4 regions of the Ensifer sp. GW823-FHT05D09 genome follow, and region 2 is predicted to be linked to each of the others. Evidence: predicted binding sites of a transcription regulator. Region 2 holds the regulator's gene; each other region holds the start of a gene.
The links. The regulator PhoB, encoded in region 2, activates phosphate uptake and scavenging genes when phosphate is short. The targets are predictions, from matches to a motif close to TGTCATNNANCTGTCAT.
Positions count from the first base shown of each region.

Region 1: the regulator PhoB is predicted to act here: its motif matches at 904-920, upstream of AC1Q80_RS18935 (DUF2794 domain-containing protein).
Region 3: the regulator PhoB is predicted to act here: its motif matches at 1,220-1,236, upstream of AC1Q80_RS26410 (DUF1045 domain-containing protein).
Region 4: the regulator PhoB is predicted to act here: its motif matches at 1,395-1,411, upstream of AC1Q80_RS19370 (alkaline phosphatase).

Region 1 is NZ_JBXAIA010000006.1:242,192-244,390, forward strand. Features, by position in the region: gene AC1Q80_RS18930 (DUF1223 domain-containing protein) at 1-527, shown strand, start outside; gene AC1Q80_RS18935 (DUF2794 domain-containing protein) at 941-1,345, shown strand; gene AC1Q80_RS18940 (GNAT family N-acetyltransferase) at 1,508-2,065, opposite strand; gene AC1Q80_RS18945 (Bax inhibitor-1/YccA family protein) at 2,186-2,199, opposite strand, start outside.
Region 2 is NZ_JBXAIA010000001.1:459,703-461,901, reverse strand. Features, by position in the region: gene AC1Q80_RS02275 (GcrA family cell cycle regulator) at 51-575, shown strand; gene phoB (phosphate regulon transcriptional regulator PhoB) at 637-1,320, opposite strand; gene phoU (phosphate signaling complex protein PhoU) at 1,519-2,199, opposite strand, start outside.
Region 3 is NZ_JBXAIA010000011.1:212,578-214,776, forward strand. Features, by position in the region: gene AC1Q80_RS26405 (alpha-D-ribose 1-methylphosphonate 5-triphosphate diphosphatase) at 1-426, opposite strand, end outside; gene AC1Q80_RS26410 (DUF1045 domain-containing protein) at 428-1,135, opposite strand; gene phnE (phosphonate ABC transporter, permease protein PhnE) at 1,262-2,199, opposite strand, start outside.
Region 4 is NZ_JBXAIA010000006.1:351,090-353,288, forward strand. Features, by position in the region: gene AC1Q80_RS19370 (alkaline phosphatase) at 1-1,345, opposite strand, end outside; gene AC1Q80_RS19375 (aspartate-semialdehyde dehydrogenase) at 1,735-2,199, shown strand, end outside.

The DNA.
Region 1 (2,199 bases), on a different contig from region 2:
CGCTCGCCTCGAGCGACAACACCGACCGACAATATGCCTATGCCCGCATGCTGGGTCGCAACGGCGTTTACACGCCACAGGCGATCCTCAACGGCCGCGACCATGTCAACGGCGCCAACCTGCAGGCGATCAGATCCCGGCTCGACACGATGAAAGCCGCCGGCAAGGGGCTGGCCGTTCCGGTCGAGGCGAAGATCAACGGCGAGGAGATCTCGATCAAGGTCGGGGCGGGTGACGGCAAGGCGAATGTCGTCGTCGTCTACTTCGACCGGGCGAAGGTCGTCGATGTCGAGAAGGGCGAAAACATCGGCAAGAAGATTTCCTACTGGCACGCGGTGCGCGACATCCAGACCATCGGCATGTGGGATGGCAAGCCCGCGACCTTTACCCTGCCTGCAACGGTGCTGACGGAGCAGCGTGGCAAAAGCGGCTGCGCGGTGCTGTTGCAGTCGATGAAGGATGCCGAAACCCCGGGTCCGATCATCGGAGCCACGGCCGTGCTCGCAGGCCCTCAAGGCAAGCTCTAGCGAACGGCGTAGCGTCTGGGGCCGCGAGCGGTTCAAGGAATACCAGCAGAAAGACGAAGGTGCCGTACCGGCTTCACGGCGCCGAAGGTAGCGCCTAAAGCCATAAGGGGTGGTTCGGCCCGGCAGCATCGAGGGGCTGGGGCTGAGGGTTCGAAGTTACCGGACCGAACCGGCCATGACTGCGTTCTTTGAAGGTCACGCAGCATGACGATCTGAACGGACATACGGTGGCAACGACTCTGTCCGTCAGCGCCCGCGAGTTTTGCGGTGAATTGGGGCGCCGATTTGACTGAAATGGGGCGGAGGCAAGAAATGCCGTCTGCGCCCAGAGGCTCTGGCTGCTTCCGGCTTGCTTTTCGGCTCGTGTCAGGCAAACTGTTATCGTTCTGTCACAACAGAAGGCCGGATTGCCGATGACCGATGAGCCGGATTTGCCGCGAGGCGAGGCGCGACATCAGCGCCAGACCGCGTCCGAAGTGGTCGTTGATCTCTCGGAATACAAGAACGCCCGGAACGCTCCTCCCATCACCTTCCATCGCCGCGAACTCGACCAGATCCTGTGGGTCTATGGCCGCATGGTCGGCGAAGGCGAATGGCGCGACTACGCCATCGACCACCTGAAGGATCGGGCCGTCTTCTCCGTATTCAAGCGATCGGGCGAGATGCCGCTCTACCGCATCGAGAAAAACCCGAAACTCGCTGCCAAGCAGGGTGCCTTCAGCGTTCTCAACGTGCACGGGACGATCCTGAAGCGTGGACACGAACTCGGGCAGGTGCTGAAGGTTTTTGACAAGGTTCTGAAGCTGATCGAAACCTGAGAGACCGGTTCCAAGCCGATCGGAGATGCGAGCGGGGGCAACCAGCCGAGGTTGGATGCACTGGCATCCGCTTCCTTCGACAATGTCCCGAAAGTGCGGCGGCCGCATGTTTTCAAGCCATTTCCCGAAGGAATTGCCTCGCGCGCTTCCTGACGCCCGTTCTCAGCCCTGGTAAAGCGTATCCGGGTAGACGCCCGCAGAGGGGTCGCTCGTCGAGCCATCGCCAAGCGCCAGCTGCATGATCGCTGTATCGAGCCAGCGCCCGTGCTTGAAGCCTGTCGCCTTCATCAACCCCTGATCTTCGAAACCGACAGAGCGGTGGACCGCGATCGATGCGGGATGAGCGCCGCCGATGACCGCCACCATCTGGCGAAACCCGAGTTCTGTGCAGCGACGGACAAGCTCGACCAACAGCATCTTGCCGGCTCCCTTCCCCCGCGCCGACGGCGCCAGATAGATCGAATCCTCGACCAGGAAGCGGTAGGCAGCGCGCGTGCGAAAGGCGGAGGCATAGGCGTAGCCGACGATCGTGCCCGCCGCGTCAGTCGCAACGATGTAGGGATAACCGTGGCTGGCGATGGTCGCGAAGCGCGTCGTCATCTCCACCTCCGAGGGAGGCACGATCTCGTAGGTCGCCACACCGTTCAGAACGGATTCGCGATAGATTTCGGTGATGGCGGGCAGATCGGAAACGGTGGCGTCGCGCAAGGTCAATGGCATGGGAAGATCTTGAAGGTCCGGTTTTCCATTCAGTCACACGGATCGCAGCCGTGGATCAAGCCTTTTCCGGGCAACAAAAAAGGCGGCCGAAGCCGCCTTTTCCGTCAATCCAGTCAAAGCTTAGTTGTTCCGGT
Region 2 (2,199 bases):
CGTGGTGAGGGATTCTGTCATCGCCAACGCTGAGAACGGAGAGTGCAGAAATGAACTGGACTGACGAGCGGGTGGAAAAACTGAAGAAGCTTTGGTCCGAGGGCCTGAGCGCGAGCCAGATCGCGGCACAGCTTGGCGGCGTCAGCCGCAATGCGGTCATCGGCAAGGTTCACCGGCTGAGCCTGCCCGGCAGGGCCAAGGCTGGCGGCACAGCCGCCGCGACCCGGCCGAAGCAGCGCCCGGCCACCTCGGCGCCGCGCGCTCCGAACTACGCTTCGCGCGTCACCACCCGCACGGTTACCCGCCCGGCTGGCGCCACCGTTCTCAAGGAAGAGGTCGAAGTCGATTTCGTTGCCGAACAGGATTTCAGCGTTCGGACGGATGTGGTCGTGCCGATGTCGCGCCGCCTTGAGCTGACGCAGCTGACGGAGCGCACCTGCAAGTGGCCGATCGGCGACCCGCTGAAGGAAGAGTTCCACTTCTGCGGCAACGACTCTCCGGAAGCTTCGCCCTATTGCACTTTCCATGCGCGGCTTGCCTACCAGCCGTCCGCCGAGCGCCGCCGCGCTCGCTAAGGCTTCGAAGACAACACATAAAAAAGGGGCCGCGCGGCCCCTTTTTTATTGGATGAATGGCTCAGCTCTCGAGCGAGTAGCCGGCACCGCGAACGGTGCGGATGACATCCGGCATGCTCGAAAAATTCAGCGCCTTGCGCAGGCGGCCGACATGCACATCGACGGTACGCTCGTCGACATAGATATCGTGGCCCCAGACGCCGTCGAGAAGCTGCGACCGCGAGAAAACCCGACCCGGAGAGGACATCAGAAATTCGAGCAGGCGGAATTCCGTCGGACCGAGGCGGACCTCGCGCGTGCGGCGATGCACCCGGTGGGTTTCGCGGTCGAGTTCAATATCGCCGCAGCGCAGCAGCGTAGACAGAACTTCGGGCTTGGCACGCCGCAGCATCGCCTTGACGCGGGCCATCAACTCAGGGGTCGAGAACGGCTTGACCACATAGTCGTCGGCACCTGTGGCAAGGCCGCGAACCCGCTCGCTCTCCTCGCCCCGCGCCGTCAACATGATGATCGGCAGGCGCTCGGTCTCCGGGCGCTGGCGAAGGCGTCGGCAAAGCTCGATGCCGGAAACACCCGGCAGCATCCAGTCGAGGATCAAGAGATCCGGCAGGCGCTCCTGCAGACGGATCTCGGCCTCATCCCCACGCAGGATCGTATCGACATCGAAACCCTCGGCTTCGAGGTTATAGCGCAAGAGCACGCTCAGCGCCTCCTCGTCTTCGACAACGGCGATTTTCGGCAACATCAGGTAACGTCTCCTTACCCAGAGCATCCCGTGTTCGATCGAACGCAGTGAGATGCTCGAACATATAGCATCTGGAGCATCCCGGGCGTTTTCAAAGGCACGCTAGAAAACGCAGGGCTACAGACGCAGCAAAGCAGGGCCGCAACCAGGGCTGCGACCGGAGCAGGTTCATAAGCAGGCACTCGAACGTATCCGGGCTTAGTCCTTTACGGCACCCAGCGTCGACGTATTGTCGTCCTTCGGACGTTCGCCTTCCGGCTGGGCGCCCGTCGCCATGTAATAGATCGTCTCGGCGATGTTGGTGGCGTGGTCGCCGATGCGCTCGATGTTCTTGGCGCAGAACAGAAGATGCGTGCAGGGCGTGATGTTGCGCGGATCTTCCATCATGTAGGTGAGCAGCTCGCGGAACAGCGAGGTGTAGATCGCATCGATCTCCTCGTCGCGCTCGCGGATGCTGTTGGCCTTCTCCGGCGAGCGGGAGGCGTAGACGTCGAGGACTTCCTTGAGCTGCACGAGGGCAAGCTCTGCCAGGTGTTCAAGACCGCGTGCCAGCTTGCGCGGGATGCCGGAGCCGGCAACGGCGATGACGCGCTTGGCGTTGTTCTTGCCGAGGTCGCCGACGCGCTCCAGATCGGAGGCGATGCGGATCGACCCCATGATCTCGCGCAGGTCGGCAGCCACCGGCTGACGCTTGGCAATGGTGATGATCGCCTTTTCGCCGATCTGGCGCTCGGCTTCATCCAGGATGGTATCGTCAGAGATCACCTTCTGCGCCAAGGCGAGGTCGGAATTGACCAGCGCGCGGACGGATTCGCCCACCATCTGCTCGGCAATGCCGCCCATCTCGGAGATGCGGCGTGTCAGGTATTTCAGTTCTTC
Region 3 (2,199 bases), on a different contig from region 2:
GGAAACCTCGCAGCGCAGGTGGATCAGGTGGTCGGCGCGCAGGCGACCCTCTTGCTGGGCTTGCGCCAGCGCGTCGGCCATGCTGCGCATCTCGCCCTTCTGGAAACCACCGTCCTCGTCTGAGCCGAGGCGCAGGCAATCGAACACGGTGGTGATGCCTGACGTGACCACCTGCGCATCATGGGCCTGGATCGCCGCGATCTTCAGCCAGCGAACGCCCGGCCGTGGCGAATAGTGCGCTTCCAGATGGTCGGTGTGCAGTTCGACGAGACCCGGTAGCAAATAGTCGCCTTCGAAGTCTTCGCCGGTGCTTACAGTGCCCTTCGAGATATCGGCAATCTTGCCGTCGCGGATCAGCACTGAACCGTCGAGGATGCTGTCCTCGAGAACGATGCGGGCGTTGGTCAGGACTTGTTCTTTGCTCATCTCATGCGATCTTTCGTTGTGTCGCGCCGCCAAGCGGCAGCAGGGAATGGACCAGGAACGGTGCGCCACGGTGCGGCTCGACGAAGAGCGCAACTGACGTAACGTCAAGCGGGTCGCCGATATGATCGGCAAAAGTGCTCTCGAGCACGGTCCGCATGGTTTTCGCTGTCTCGGTGGGGACGGACCCGGTCAGCGTCAAGTGGAACTGGAATTCTTCGAAAACATAGGGATATCCCCATTTTTTCAAGTATTCTCTCTGTCGCTCCGGCAATTTTTCCGGATTGCGCCGTGCCATGTCAGCCGCCGACAGAGGTGCCCGGAACGGCTCGAAATACTGGACGGCTTGAGCCGCCAAATTCTGCAGCGGCTCGCAATGGGTTGCAGAGACGAGCGCGAAGAAGGGGCCGAGTTGATGCAGTGTCAGTTCCGGTATCTCGAAAGGTTCGACATCTGCGGCAAACGCTTCAAACGCTGCGACCAGTTCGGCTTCGCTGCGGCCATCGGCAAGGGCGAAGGGAGCCTTGAGGGTGCCATGAAAACCATAGCGTCGGGGGTCGGCGGTCAATGCGTGCCGCGTGTCGGCATCGAGATCGGCCAGTGCCGGAAATTCACTGGTCTCGCCGGTAAATGCGTCACGGCCAAGCCAACGGGCCGCCGTCTGCGACAGCCGGTCATCCGCCGGCGGCGCGAAGTAGATTGCATAACGCACGGTCTTCACTTTCTTGTATCGACCGGCCCGCCGGGACGGCGGGTCGATTGTTCGCGGGACGCGATGCGCAGCTAGCCGATTTCCATGACAACATCATGATGGCGAAGCTGCAAAACGCTCATCTCGTCAATGCGCTTTCTGGCCAATCAGCCGCGAACGCAGGGCGTTCGAGATGCTGTCGAAAATAAACACAACCAGCAAGATCAGAAGCACCATATAGGCGACATTTTCCCAATCGGAATTGGTGCGCATCGCCTCCCAGAGTTTAAGGCCAATGCCGCCGGCACCGACGGCTCCGATGATCGTGGCCGAACGCGTGTTGGATTCCCAGAAATAAAGCGCCTGGCTGGCGAAGACCGGCAGTACCTGCGGCAGCACGCCGAAGCGCTGGACGGCAAGCGGCGTGGCGCCAACGGATTTCACGCCTTCGCGCTGCTTGTCATCGATGTTCTCCAGCGCCTCCGAGTAGAGCTTGCCGAGCGTGCCGGTGTCGGTGAAGAAGATCGCCGACATGCCGGCAAGCGGCCCGGGGCCGAAGGCGCGGGTGAAGAACAGTGCCCAGATGAACATGTCCACCGAGCGCAGGAAGTCGAAGAAGCGCTTGACGATCTGGTTGGTCAGGAAATTCGGGGTAATGTTGCGCGCCGCCAGGAAGCAAAGCGGAAACGCCACCAGCGAGGCGAAAAGCGTGCCGACGAAGGCCATGACCACCGTCTGCAGCAGCTTGGTCCAGACATCAAGATGTTGCCATTCTGCATTGTAGAGAATGTTGTTCCAGGCGAGCCCCAGGTTTGATCGCGCCGGATCGATACGCTCGCCGCTGGTGATCAGCGAAAGCACCTCGGCAGAGCTCTTGCCGAAGAAGGGCGAGTTGGTGTCGAACAGGAAATTGGCCCAGCCGAAGAAACGGTTGCGCACCGAGACGTCGTCGCCTTCGACTTCCGCCCAGCCGGTGGCGCCGAAAGCGAGTGTGATTTTTTCACCGGGACGTTTTTGCGTGGCCCAGGCAGGAAGGGTACCTTGGGGCGTGACGGTGTCCTGGCCATCGACGGCCATGGTCAGGG
Region 4 (2,199 bases), on a different contig from region 2:
CGCGACCTTCCTTGCCCTCGACGGTGTCGTCGATAATGCCGAGCAGCGAGACGCCGTGGGTATGGTCGCCGGTCACGACGATGAGCGTATCCGGGTTGTTCTTGGCAAATTCGCGGGCAACGCCGATCGCCTGGTCGAACTCGATGGTCTCGACGACGGCGCGCTCCATGTCGAGCGGATGGCTCATCTTGTCGATCGAGGCGCCCTCGACCATCAGGAAGAAGCCGTTTTCGTTCTTCGACAGCCGGTCGAGCGCCGTCTTCGTCATCTCGACGAGGCCCGGTTGGCCCGGGAATTTTTCGGCCGTGCCCTTTTTCAGGAACTCGCGGTCGAGCGTCACGTCCATGTTGCCGGTGTGGAACAGGCCGAGAAGCTTGCCGTCGGCGGGCGCATTGGCAAGTTCGGTCTTGTCGGTGGCAAGCGCGTAACCAGCGTCCTGGAACAGCTTGATGTAGTCCTGGTTGTCCTTGCGCTTGGAACCTGGCGTTTCCTTACCAAGGAAATAGGCCGAGCCACCGCCGAGGATCACCTCCGGCTTGACGTCGTAGATCATGCCGACGATTTCGGCCTTGTCATTGCGATTGCGGGTGTGGGAGACGACGGCGGCAGGCGTCGCATCCTCGATTTCCGAGGTGGTGACGAGGCCGATCGACTTTTGCGTCTGGCGACGCAGCGCCTCGGCGATCGTTTCGACCCGCGGATCGTCCAGGCTGTCGGGCGTGCGGTCGCCATAGACGCCGACGGCGTTGATCACGGTCTTGTGGCCGGTCATGTAGGCCGACATGGTGTTGGCGCTGTCGGTGTCGATCGAGTTGGTGGCCGACGTGCCGATGAAGGCCATGCGCTCAAGATCGTCCATGTTGAGGCGGCCATTGGCCTTCCCCTCGGTCATGCCCTTCGACATGATGCGGGCGGCGGTGCGATGGGCGACCGAAAGGCCGTCGCCAAGCAGGAAGATGATGTTCTTGGCCTTCGGCTGCTCAGCGGTGGCAAAGACGTCCCAGGTCACGGTCTTCGTCTGTTCGCCCGACGTTACCTCGACCTTGTAGCTGCCCGGCGCGCCGATGACGGCGTTGCGCAAGAGTAGGGCCGATCCGAGTTCCTTGTCTTCCTTGCCCTTTTCCATCGCGACATAGGCCGCCTCAGCGCCGAGCGCTGCCTTGTAATCCTGGCCGTTGACGGTCACCTTGATGTCTTCCGCCTTGACGGCACCCTTGAGCTCGACCTTGAAATCGAACGGCGAGCCGGCGAGAATCGTCGCACGATCAATCGGATAGACGTCTGCGGCCTGGGCCGCATGGGCCAGAACCGTTGTGGCGAAGAGGGTGACAAGAAGCGTGCGCATGGCGATCGTCCCTTTGAGGTGTCGGATGCCGCGGTCCTAACGCCCGGCGATGACAGCGACGTGACATAACGATCACGTTTGCGGGTGCCCAAGCATCGTACGCTTGACTCGCCGATAGAAACAATTATTAGGAGCCTCGGAAAGGAAGGCATTCCATGCTTCGCCGCGAACATAACTTCGCTGACAGCAGCATCCTGGCAGAAATCGCCGGGCAGGATATGCGTTTCCCAGCTTCCTTCAAAACAACGGCCAAAACGACGACGAAAACCGTCTGACGTCTCTGGCCCTCCGCTCTCTCCCCGGTTTGGCCGGGGACAGGAACCCTCGCGGCGGATCGCGCGGTTTCCCCCTCCACCCGACGAGGAGAGACAGAAAAGAGAGCTTAGATCATGGGTTTCAAGATTGCAGTCGCAGGCGCTACCGGCAATGTCGGCCGGGAGATGCTGAACATCCTTTCGGAACGCGGCTTTCCCGCCGATGAGGTGGTCGCCCTTGCTTCCGCCCGTTCCCAGGGCACGGAAGTTTCCTTCGGCGACAAGACGCTCAAGGTCAAGAACCTCGAAAACTACGACTTCTCCGACACCGATATCTGCCTGATGTCGGCCGGCGGCGCGGTTTCGCTGAAGTATTCGCCGAAGATCGGCCAGCAGGGTTGCGTCGTCATCGACAACTCCTCGGCCTGGCGCTACGATTCTGAAGTGCCGCTGATCGTGCCGGAAGTGAACCCGGACGCGATCTCGCTCTTCACCAAGAAGAACATCATTGCCAACCCGAATTGCTCGACCGCCCAGCTCGTCGTCGCGCTGAAGCCGCTGCACGACCATGCCAAGATCAAGCGCGTCGTCGTCTCGACC